Regions from separate parts of the Cellulosimicrobium sp. NPDC030954 genome, predicted to be linked through region 2. Evidence: riboswitches for the same ligand, from Rfam matches in the RefSeq annotation. Region 2 holds a riboswitch; each other region holds the start of a gene.
What was found. Region 2 has a riboswitch for thiamine pyrophosphate ahead of thiD (bifunctional hydroxymethylpyrimidine kinase/phosphomethylpyrimidine kinase). Riboswitches for the same ligand answer to the same signal wherever they lie in the genome.
Positions count from the first base shown of each region.

Region 1 (2,799 bases), on a different contig from region 2:
TGGTGGGGGTGTCGGGAGCGGTGGCGGGTGACGTCACCGCTCCAGGATAGTCGCCGCGCGGCGGGCGACCGTCACGCGTCTCAGGCGCCGGCGCGCTCGCCCGCTCGCGCGGCGGCTCGTCCTGCCACGCGCTCGCGCAGGGCGCGCGCGGCACGCTCCGGGTCCGGCGCCTGCGTGATCGCCCGCACCACGACGACGCGGTCCGCCCCGGCGTCGAGCACCGCGTCGAGCCGGTCCGGGTCCACCCCGCCGATCGCGAACCACGGCGTGCCCGGCCGCGTCGCGGCGACCGCGCGCAGCAGGTCGAGCCCGACGGCGGCACGCCCCGGCTTGGTGGGCGTCGCCCACAGCGGGCCCACGCAGAAGTAGTCGACGCCCGGGTCGGCCTCGGCCGCGGCCGCCTGCTCGGCCGAGTGCGTGGACCGGCCGAGCACGGGGTCCGGGCCCAGCAGGGCGCGCACCGCAGGCACCGGCAGGTCCCCCTGGCCCATGTGGACGACGGGCGCGCCCGCGAGCCGTGCGACGTCGGCCCGGTCGTTCACCGCCCACAGGGCGCCGTGCTCCGCCGCGACCCGCGCGACGAGCTCCTGGAGCTCGAGCTCGCGCGCCACGTCGAGCGTCTTGTCGCGCAGCTGGACCACGTCGACCCCGCCCGCGAGCGCCGCCCGCAGGAAGTCCTCGAGGTCGCCGCGCTCCTCGCGCGCGTCGGTGCACAGGTAGAGGCGCGCGTCGGCGAGGCGGGCGCGCGCGTCGTCCGGTGCCGGCACGACGGGGTGCGCGGGCGTGGCGAAGGTCTCGGTGCTCACCCGCCGGAGCCTAGCCGCGCCCGCTCCCCCGCGCGGGTACTGTGGCCGACAGCACGGGAGCCCCGCACGGGGCTGAGAGGGCGTCGGAGCCGACCGTCGAACCTGATCTGGGTCATGCCAGCGAAGGGAGCGCGCATGCACACCCCTGTCCGTCCCGAGCCCCGCCCGCCGGGAGCCGGTCCTGCCGTGCCCGACGGCGCGCGCGACGTCGTCGTCGTGGGCGGTGGGATCGTGGGGCTCGCCGTGGCGTGGCGCGCCGCGCGCGCCGGTCTGACGGTCACGGTGCTGGACCCGTCGCCGGGCGACGGCGCGACGCGCGCCGCCGCCGGCATGCTCGCCCCGGTCACGGAGGCCGACTTCGGCGAGGACGACGCGCTGCGCCTGCACCTCGCGGCCGCCGGAGCCTGGCCCGGCTTCGCCGCCGACCTGCGCGCCGCGACGGGGGCCGACGTCGGGCTGCGCACCGCAGGTACCCTCACCCTCGCGTACGACGCCGACGACCTCGCGCTGCTCCGCCGCGTCCTCGCCCTCCACGCGGCGCACGGCCTGGCCTCGCGCGAGCTCACCGTCGCCGACGCGCGCCGGCGCGAGCCGTACCTCGGCCCCCGGGTCGCGGGCGCGGCGTGGGCGCCCGCCGACCACGCGGTCGACCCCCGCGCGACGCACGCGGCGCTGCTCGGCGCGCTCGACGTCGCCCCCGGCGCGGGCTCCGGGGCGGGTGCGCCCGCGGGCGGGGACGGCCGTGCCGGGGTGCGCGCCGTCGTCGTGCGGGCGTCGGCGACGCGGCTCGCGGTCGACCCGGCCGGGCGCGTCGTGGGCGTGCACGACGACGGGGGCCGGCTCCACGCGGCCGGTGCCGTCGTCGTCGCGGCGGGCTGGGAGTCCGGCGCGCTGCTCGCGGACGTGCCAGGCGTCGTCGTACCGACGCGACCGGTCAAGGGGCAGACGCTGCGCCTCGACGCCGGGCCGGACCTCGCGCTGGAGCACGTGGTGCGCGGGGTCGTGCAGGGGCGGCCCGTGTACGTCGTGCCGCGCGACCCCGTACCCGACGGGCAGGGTCACGGCTGCGCGGGGCACCGGGAGGTCGTCGTCGGCGCGACGACCGAGGAGAACCCGGACGACCGCCGCGCGACCGCCGGCGGCGTCTTCGCCCTGCTGCGCGACGCGCGCGCCCTCCTGCCCGGGATCGACGAGGCCGCGCTCGTCGACGTGACCCCGCGTGCGCGGCCCGCGACCCCGGACAACCTGCCGCTCGTCGGCCCGACCGCCGTCCCCGGCCTGCACCTCGCGACCGGACACGGGCGCAACGGCATCCTCCTCGCGCCGCTCACCGCCGACGCGGTCGTCGCCGGCCTCACCGGCACCGCACTCCAGCCCACCGTCGCGGTCGCCCTCGCCCCGACCCGCACCGACCGCTTCGCCGAACCCGGGCTCTCTCCCCACGGCGCGCCCGACCTGGGGAACGATCCCGGGTTCGGCACCGGCCGGGCGGGCGCCTTCTCCACGACGACACCGAGGTGATTCCCGTGACCCCACCCGTTCCGACCGCGCTCGTCAACGGCGAGCCGTACCCGCTCGACGCGCCCGTGCACCTCGAGCAGCTCGTCGCGGCGCTCGTGCCCGCATACGTCGCCGACGGGACGCCGCAAGGCGTCGCCGTCGCCGTGGACGACGCCGTCGTGCCGCGCGGCTCCTGGGCGACGACCGTCGTCGCGCCCGGCGACCGCATCGAGATCGTGACCGCCGTCCAGGGCGGCTGAGGAGGACCCGTGACCACGACCGACACCACCCCGCGCCGCGCCGCGGAAGGCGACGGCCTCGCCGACGACCCGCTCGTCGTCGCCGGCACGACGATCGGCTCCCGCCTCGTCATGGGGACGGGCGGGGCGGCGAACCTGCTCACGCTCGAGGACGCGCTCGTCGCGTCGGGCACCGCGCTGACGACCGTCGCGATGCGCCGCGTCGCGGTGCGCGCGGGCGGCGATGCCAGCCC
Region 1 is NZ_JBVIFN010000001.1:858,568-861,366, reverse strand. Features, by position in the region: gene guaA (glutamine-hydrolyzing GMP synthase) at 1-37, opposite strand, end outside; gene thiE (thiamine phosphate synthase) at 81-806, opposite strand; TPP riboswitch at 858-937, shown strand; gene ACZ402_RS03640 (FAD-dependent oxidoreductase) at 942-2,327, shown strand; gene thiS (sulfur carrier protein ThiS) at 2,333-2,566, shown strand; gene ACZ402_RS03630 (thiazole synthase) at 2,576-2,799, shown strand, end outside.
Region 1: linked by a shared signal. The riboswitch ahead of ACZ402_RS03640 (FAD-dependent oxidoreductase) and the one ahead of thiD (bifunctional hydroxymethylpyrimidine kinase/phosphomethylpyrimidine kinase) in region 2 are both predicted to bind thiamine pyrophosphate.

Region 2 (2,799 bases):
CCGCTCGCCGACGCCGCCGACGCCCACCGGGCGCTGGAGGGCCGCGCGACCACGGGCAAGGTCCTGCTCGTCCCCGACGCAGCGGCGCAGGCCACGAGCTCGGGCACCGCGTGAGCTGGGACTGGGTGCCCGCGCGGCCTGGCGAGGAGGACGGGTCCGACGGCGGGCCCTCCCCTGCCCTGCGCCCCGCCGTGACGGTCCTCGCCGTCCTGCTCGCCGCGGCGCTCGCCGTGTACTGGGTGACGGTCGGGCTGCGCCAGCAGGCGGACGCGTGCGTCGCCGACCGCCCCGCGGGCGTCGCGGCGCAGGACGTCGTGGCGACCTGGCGCTGGTGGCCGCCCGGCTACGACTGCGCCGTCGCGCAGCCGACGACGAGCGCCTGACCCGTTCCGCGCGGTCAGCCGGGCGCGACGGGCGACGTGGCGTGCAGGTGGTCGACCGGGCCCCGGCCCGTCCCGACCTGCAGCGCGGCACCCGACCGCAGCGCGCCGGTGAGCCACTCCTTCGCGTCGCGCGCGGCCGCCGCCCAGCCCTCGCGCTGCGGGCGCAGGGCCGCGAGCGCCGCGGAGAGCGAGCACCCCGTGCCGTGGGTGTGCGGGGTGTCGACGCGGGGCGCGTCGAACGTGGTGACCGCGGGTGAGGCACCGGGGACCGCGGCCGGCACGACGAGGGCGTCCGGCGACGTCTCGCCGGTGAGGTGCCCGCCCTTGAGCAGCACGACGGCGCCGCTCGTCGCCGCGTACGACGCGGCCTGGGCCAGCGCGTCGTCCCAGGTCGTGGCGACGTCGCGGCCCGCGAGGACGGCCAGCTCGGGCAGGTTGGGGGTGACGACGTCGGCCCGGGCCGCGAGGTCGCGCACCGCCTGCTCCGCGCCCGCGTCGAGCAGCCGGTGCCCCGACGTGGCGACCATGACGGGGTCGAGGACGACCCAGGGTCGCTGGAGCCCGGCGTCGGTCCGCGCGGCCGCGAGCACGTCGAGCCACGCCCCGATCTCGCGGGCGTTGGCCTCGTCGGCCACCATGCCGATCTTCACGGCGTCGATCTCGACGTCGTCGGACACGGCGTCGAGCTGCTCGCGCAGGAAGGCGGGCCCGGGGACGTGCACGGAGCGGACGCCGTGCGTGTTCTGCGCGACGAGCGCCGTCGTCACGGCCATGCCGTACGCGCCGTGCGCGGCGAAGGACTTGAGGTCCGCCTGGATGCCCGCGCCCCCGGTCGGGTCGGTCCCCGCGATCGACAGGACGCGCGGACGCGAGGGCCGCGCGCCAGGGCCGCCGTCCGGGCCGGGTGAGCGGCCGCCCGCGGGCCGACGGGCGCTGTCGCGCCGGGGTGCGGGGTCGTGCTGGGGCAGGGCGAGCGTCATCGCCGGACATCCCTTCGCTGGTACGAGCCAGAGCAGGTTCGACGGGTCTCATCTCAGCCCCGCGTCGGGGCACCCCGTGTCGCTCGCCATGCTACGTCCCGCGCGCCGGACGACCTCCCCCGGTCTCACGGGGACCGGCGGACGCGACGCACCGCGTCAGGCCTGGTGGATCGCCTCCCCCGCGATCTCGAGGCCGATCTTCTTGCCGACGAGGAACCCGCCGGTCTCGAGCAGCACGTTCCAGACCAGGCCGAAGCTCTCGCGGTCGATCTCGGCCGCGGCGTGGAAGCCGAAGATGTCGCGGCCGTAGGGGTCGCGGCGCGCGCCCCCGTACTGCATCGACAGCACGGTCCGGTGCGTGACGCCCCGGACCGTGAGCAGCCCCTCGACGAGGAACCGCCCGGCCTGCGCCGTCCGGGGTTGCACCCGCTCGGGCGCGAGCTCGGCGCGCTCGGGCGAGCGGTTCCGCAGACGCGCCCACGCGAGGATCTGGTCCTGCTGCTCGCCCTGCCAGCAGACCGAGGTGCTACGGAACTCGATCGTCGGGTAGGCGTCGACGTCGAGGAAGTCGGGGCTGCGCAGGTGCGCGTCGCGCTCCTCGTGGTGCGTCGTGAGGCTCGCGGTCTCGATCGTCGCGGAGACCGCCGAGGCGAGCGGGTCCTCGCCGACCAGGACGGTCGCGCGCGCCCGGGTGAACTCGCCCCGGACGGGCGACACCATCATGTGCATCCCGGTGAACCCGATGCGCTTGTGCGCCTCGTCCAGCGCGTAGGTGCCGGCCTCGGGAACGGTGAGGCCGTTCCACTGCCGGACAGGGCGGGCCGTCGTCATACGTCGCTCCCAGGCGTCGTCGAGCCGCGACGTCGGTGTCCGCCCGGTACTTGGTCAGGTGTCCAGCACAGCATCCCCGATGGGTGCGTGAAACTTCAACCAGATGGCGGGTGATCTCCCCCTCGCACGCGCCACCCGCGGACGCACGAGCGCCGCCCGGCCGGAGGGGTCGGGCGGCGCTGCGGGTCGGGCGTGCGACGGGTCCGTGACGCGGCGGGTCGTCGCGTCCGTGCCGGTGGGAGGTCAGCGGGCCGGGAGCTCTCCCGGCATCGGGTCGTCCGCGCCCCAGCGCGTGACGCGCAGGCGCCGCGCGTCGGGGCCGGGCAGGACGTCCCCGCGGCCGAGGGCCTCCTCGGCCGCGGCGCGCAACGACTCCGGGGAGTCGTGCGTCACGCGCACGAACGCTCCCGAGAACGCGTCGAGCTCGCCGCGCGCGATCGCGACGACCATCTCGACCGTGCGCTCCACCGGGGTCCACTCGGTGCGACCCTCGTGCATGACCATCGACGCCGTCATGTCGGTCTGGACGACGCCGGGCGCGACCTCGAAGGTCCGCAGCCCGCGCGCGAACCCGGAGCGGTGCAGGTTCGCACCGAGCCGCAGGA
Region 2 is NZ_JBVIFN010000007.1:221,019-223,817, reverse strand. Features, by position in the region: gene ACZ402_RS15280 (quinone oxidoreductase family protein) at 1-114, shown strand, start outside; gene ACZ402_RS15275 (hypothetical protein) at 111-383, shown strand; gene thiD (bifunctional hydroxymethylpyrimidine kinase/phosphomethylpyrimidine kinase) at 398-1,363, opposite strand; TPP riboswitch at 1,356-1,450, opposite strand; gene ACZ402_RS15265 (YceI family protein) at 1,520-2,194, opposite strand; gene ACZ402_RS15260 (SDR family oxidoreductase) at 2,438-2,799, opposite strand, start outside.

Region 3 (2,799 bases), on a different contig from region 2:
CGCGGCGCTCGCGATCGCGGGAGTCAACGCCGGGAGGGTCACGGTGCGGAACGCGCGCCACGGCGTCGCGCCGAGCGCCCGGGCGGCCTGCTCGGCGCGCGGGTCGAGGTGCTCCCACAGCCCGCCGACCGTGCGCACGACGACCGAGTAGTTGAAGAACACGAGCGCGACGACGATCGCCGCGAACGTCTCGTCGAGCCGCAGGAACCCGAGCGGGCCGCCCTGCACGAGCAGCGACCGGAACGCGACGCCCACGACGACGGTCGGCAGCACGAACGGCACCGTGACGAGCGCGCGCACGACCCGTCGCCCGGGGAACCGGCACCGGTACAGCACGTACGCCCCGGGCACGCCGAGCAGCACGGAGAACGCCGTGCCGAGCACGGCCTGCCACAGCGTCAGCCCGAGGATCCGCCACGTCCGCGGCTGGGAGAAGACCTCCGCGAACCCCGACAGGTCGAGCCCGCCGTCGTCCCCGACGAACCCGCGCGCCACGAGCGTGACGACCGGCCACGCGAAGAACACCCCGAGGAACAGCAGCGGCACCGCCGCCGCGATCCCCCACAGCACCCCGCGCCCGACGCTGCCCCGCCGGACCGCGCGGCCCCTCACCACGGCTCTACCTCGGCGGACCAGGGCTCTACCTCGCGAGGTAAAGCCCTGGTCATGCCCGCCGGCGGACCGGAGACGCGGGTCAGTCGACGACCGTGGCCGTCCATGCCTTGATCCACTCGTCACGGTGCGCCGAGATGTCGGCGGGCGCGACCTCGAAGGGCTCGTCGGCGAGCGGGGCGAACTCGGCCCAGCCGTCGGGGAGCGCGACGGAGTCGTCGGCGGGGTACATGTACATCTGGCCGGGCACGTCGGCCTGGAACGCCTCGCTCACGAGGAAGTCCACGAGCTGCTGCGCGCCCTCGGGGTTCTTCGCGTTCGCGAGCACGCCCGCGTACTCGACCTGGCGGAAGCACGTGTCGAGCAGCGCACCCGTGGTCGACTCGGAGCCGTCCTCGGTGAGCGTGAACGCGGGCGACGTCGAGTACGACAGCACGAGCGGGCGCGGCCCGGCGCCCTCGGAGCCGGAGAAGTCGACGTAGTACGCGTCGGACCAGCCGTCGACGACCTTCACGCCGTTGGCGCGCAGGTCGGCCCAGTAGTCCTCCCAGCCGTCCTCGCCGAACGCGCCGACGGTCGCGAGGAGGAACGCGAGGCCGGGCGACGACGTCGCCGGGTTGGTCACGACGAGGAGGTCCTCGTACTCCGGCTTCGCGAGGTCCTCGAGCGACACCGGCTCGGGGATGCCCGCGTCGGCGAACCAGGTGTGGTCGACGTTGACGCAGACGTCGCCGAGGTCGACGGGCGTCAGCTCTCCCCCGTCCCCCACCGCGTACTGCGCCGCGGAGTCGGACAGTCCGTCCGGCGTGTAGGGCGCGAGCACGCCCTCGTCGATCGCGCGCGAGGCGAACGTGTTGTCGATCCCGAACACGACGTCGCCCAGCGGCGAGTCCTTGGTGAGGATCAGCTGGTTGACGAGCGCGCCGCCGTCGCCCGGCGCGACCTGCTCCACGGTGAGCCCGCTCTCCTCCTCGAACGCGGCGAGCACCTCGTCGCTCACGGCGAAGGAGTCGTGGGTGACCAGGGTGACCGTGCCCCCGGCGCCCGACGACGCGTCGTCGCCTCCCGAGCCTGACGTCGCGTCGTCGCCGCTGCCGCACGCGGCGAGCGCGAGGAGGGCGAGGGTCGTGCCCGCGCCCGTGACGAGGGTGCTCCGGCGGGTGCGGGCGGTCGTGCGCTGCATGTGTCCTCCCAGGACGTTCAGGAGGGGTCCACCGACCCGTGCGACCCGTGCTCCGGCGAGCGCGGGAGACCGCACGAGCAGGTGATCGAGATTCCCGACTTCCTCCACCGGTGCTAACCGGATCAGGTTCGAGGGTCTGCGGTGGTCCGCACTCTCAGCTCCTCCAGGAGCTCCCCTGTCGTTCACGTCGAGCCTACACCGGGCCGCCCCTGGGGAATCCCCCTGAGAGAACCCTGAGAGCGGCGCCGCACCGACCAGGGAGGGGTCCGGGCCGGTCCCCGATGCCCGGGGGCGCACCCCCGCGGGAGGGTCGAGACGACCGGACCGGGGCCCCCGGCCGACGACGCAGGAGGGGAAGGACCGATGAGCAGCAGACCTGGGATGACGGGTGCGACGACGACCGTCGCGACGTCCACCGAGAACGCCGAGAACGCCGAGAACGCCGCGGGAGCCGCCGGGACCACGCCGGAGCGGCCCGTGATCGCCACCGCACGGGGGCTCGTGAAGACCTACGGGCGCGGCGAGGCCGCGGTCCGCGCCCTGGACGGCGTCGACGTCGACCTCGAACGCGGACGCCTCACGGCGATCATGGGCCCGTCCGGGTCGGGCAAGTCGACCCTCATGCACTGCCTCGCCGGGCTGGACTCCCCCACGGCGGGGACCGTCGTCGTGGACGGCGAGACGGTCTCGGCGATGAGCGAGCGACGGCTGACGCGGCTGCGACGCACGCGCATCGGGTTCGTCTTCCAGTCGTTCAACCTCGTGCCGACGCTCACGGCGGAGGAGAACATCGTGCTCCCGCTCGCCGTCGCGCGCCGGCCCGTGGACCGGGCGTGGTTCGACCGCGTCGTCGACGCCGTCGGCCTGCGCCCGCGGCTCGGGCACCGCCCGGCGGAGCTCTCGGGCGGGCAGCAGCAGCGCGTCGCGTGCGCGCGGGCGCTCGTGTCCCGGCCGGCGGTCGTGTTCGCGGACGAGCCGACCGGCAACCTCGACTCGCGCGCCGC
Region 3 is NZ_JBVIFN010000005.1:227,264-230,062, reverse strand. Features, by position in the region: gene ACZ402_RS12485 (ABC transporter permease) at 1-615, opposite strand, end outside; gene ACZ402_RS12480 (thiamine ABC transporter substrate-binding protein) at 695-1,795, opposite strand; TPP riboswitch at 1,878-1,982, opposite strand; gene ACZ402_RS12475 (ABC transporter ATP-binding protein) at 2,159-2,799, shown strand, end outside.
Region 3: linked by a shared signal. The riboswitch ahead of ACZ402_RS12480 (thiamine ABC transporter substrate-binding protein) and the one ahead of thiD (bifunctional hydroxymethylpyrimidine kinase/phosphomethylpyrimidine kinase) in region 2 are both predicted to bind thiamine pyrophosphate.

Region 4 (2,799 bases), on a different contig from region 2:
TCGTCCGCGCCGAGCGCCTGTCCGTCCCACCTCACCCGCACATTCGAACAGGTGTTCGATTCGACGTCAAGCCCCGGGGACGGCCGCCCGCCCGACGCCTACCCCCGCGTCCCCGGCGACCCACGCCTTGAGCAGGGAAAGGTTCGCGAGCGGCACGTGGTGCCCGATCCGCGGGTGGTCCAGCGTCACCCCGACGACGCCGGCCGCACCGAAGGAGGCGAGGTAGTCGATCGCGGCCGGCACCGGGACCGCGAGGAGCGGCACGGCGTCGCCCTCTGCGGCGAGCCCGAGGGCCAGCGCGGCCTCCTTCGCGCGGCCGGCGCTGCTGTAGAGGCAGATCATCGGCCCCTGGGCGGCGGCCACCGCGTACGGGCGGGGCCGGTCCTCGGGGCCGCGCGCGATGAAGAACCAGGTGTCGAGCCGGGCCGCCTGCCGCCAGAGGTCGATCTGCGCCGTCGTGTCTCCGGCGGGCGCCGACCGGACGGCCTCGTCGAGGCGGTCGAGCTCGGCGACCGCCGCAGGGTCGTTGTCCGTGGTCATGCCGCCACGCTCTCATGCCCCGACGGCCCGTCCCGCTGGCTGAGACGCCGGGATTGTCCGGGCCGCGCCGAGGGCCTAGGGTCGGGCCGAACGCCCCCGGGGAGCGCACGAGCGCTGAGAGTGCAGGCCGGACACCCGTCCCTCCTGCAGACCCGTGGAACCTGATCTGGTTCGTACCAGCGAAGGGAGCAGGGCCGACGTCACCGTCCCCTGCGCGCTCGTGCCCGCGCGCCCGCGCCGTGCCGTGCGCGCGGGCCCGGCGGTGGCGCGCCGTCGTGCACCCCTCGCCCCGGGGGCCCGACGGAGGGAACCCGCATGGCCGAGCCCCGCACCACCCCGCAGCAGGCGACCCGGAGCGCCGCCGTACCCACCGACCAGCCGCCCGCCGGGTCGGCCGGCGTGTCGCCCGGCGTGTCGGGCGGCGGGGCGCCCGGTCCCGCGGTCCGCCCGACCGGGCGCCCCGCGCCACGTCGCGGGCTGACGCTGCACGAGACGGTGCTGATCGCCGTCCTCGGCGTCGTCTTCGGGTTCGTGTACTGGGCGTTCGTCCAGCTCTGGGCCCCGCTCCAGCTCGCGATGGGCCCCCTCGCGGACCTCGCCGCGAACGTCCTCGCGGGCGCGTGGATCGTCGTCGGCCCCCTGGCCACGTACATCGTGCGCAAGCCGGGGGTCGGCATCCTCGCCGAGACCCTCGCCGCGCTCGTCGAGGTCGTCTTCCTCGCCTCCCCCGCGGGGCCGCTGCTGCTCGTCGTGGGCCTGGTCCAGGGCGTCGGCGCCGAGCTGCCGTTCGCGCTCACGCGCTACCGCCGGTTCGGCTGGTGGGTGTTCGTCGCGTCGGGCGTGAGCGCCGCGCTCGTCACGTTCGCGTTCAACGCCGTGCGCTTCGGCTGGCTCGGTCAGGACTACGCGATGCTCCGGCTCGGGATCCAGGTCGTGTCGTGCATCGTGCTGTGCGGCCTCGCGGCCCGCCTCCTCGGCGACTCGCTCGCCCGCACGGGCGCCCTCGACGCGTTCGCGATCGGCGCGGCCCGCCGTGGGTGAGGCGACCGCGCACGTGGCTGACGTGACCGCGCACGCGCGCGACGTTCCCGACGCTGTCACAGCCGCCGACGTGACCGTGCACCTCGGGCACCACGGCACCCGGGTGCTCGACGGCGTCGACGTCACCGTCCCGGCCGGGACGAGCCTGCTGGTCCTCGGCCCCTCCGGGTGCGGGAAGTCGACCTTCCTGCGCGCGCTCGTCGGCGTCGTCCCGCACACCCTCCCGGGCGCCGTCCTGGGCGGCCTCCGCGTGACCGGCGCCGACCCGCGCGAGGTGCCTCCGCCCGCGCTCGCCGCCCGCGTCGGCCTCGTCCAGCAGCGGCCCGGCGACCAGCTCTGCCTGGCGCGAGTGGACGAGGAGCTGCGGTTCGCGCTCGAGAACCGCGGTGCCGACCCCCGCAGCATGGACGCCCGCGCGACCGCGGCGCTCACCGCCGTCGGCGCCGCGCACCTGCACGACCGCCCGACCCACGCGCTGTCGGGCGGCGAGGCCCAGCGCGTCGCGGTCGCCGCGGCGCTCGTCGCCGAGCCGGAGCTCCTCGTCCTCGACGAGCCCACCGCGCTGCTGGACCCCGCCGCCGCCCACGACGTCGGGGCCCTCGTCGCCCGCCTCGCGCGCCGACCCGGACCCGGGGACGGTCACGACGCCGCGCCGCGGCACCGCTCGGTCGTGCTCGTCGAGCACCGCCTGGACGACCTGGGCACGCTGCCGGACGCGACCCTGGTGCTCGGGCGCGACGGCAGGGTCGTCGCGCACGGCCCCACCGACCGCGTCCTGCGCGAGCACGCGCACGACCTCGCCGGGCTGGGGTGCTGGCTGCCCCTCGCCGTCCGCCTCGAGCAGGCGGGCGCCCCGGGGCCGCTCGGCTCCCCCGAGGCCGACGACTGGCTGGCCGACCTCGCGCGGTCCTCGCCCGCGCGCCCCACCACCGACCCGGCCGTGACCCCGGCCGGCGCGGCGCGCCCCGTGGCGCTCCGGGCCCGCGGCCTCGCCGTCCATCGGGGCGGACTCCGCGCGGGGCGGTCCCGGCACGGCGGCCCGGACGTCGTGCGCGACGTGGACCTCGACGTCCGCGCGGGCGAGGTGCTCGCCGTCGTCGGGCCCAACGGGGGCGGCAAGTCGACGCTCCTGCGCGGCATGGCCGGGCTCGAGCGCACCACGGGCGAGGTCGCGACCGCGACCGGCGAGCCCGTCGCGATGGTGTTCCAGGACCCCGA
Region 4 is NZ_JBVIFN010000004.1:92,154-94,952, reverse strand. Features, by position in the region: gene ACZ402_RS10210 (Rv2578c family radical SAM protein) at 1-35, opposite strand, end outside; gene ACZ402_RS10205 (hypothetical protein) at 67-540, opposite strand; TPP riboswitch at 628-747, shown strand; gene ACZ402_RS10200 (ECF transporter S component) at 856-1,581, shown strand; gene ACZ402_RS10195 (ABC transporter ATP-binding protein) at 1,595-2,799, shown strand, end outside.
Region 4: linked by a shared signal. The riboswitch ahead of ACZ402_RS10200 (ECF transporter S component) and the one ahead of thiD (bifunctional hydroxymethylpyrimidine kinase/phosphomethylpyrimidine kinase) in region 2 are both predicted to bind thiamine pyrophosphate.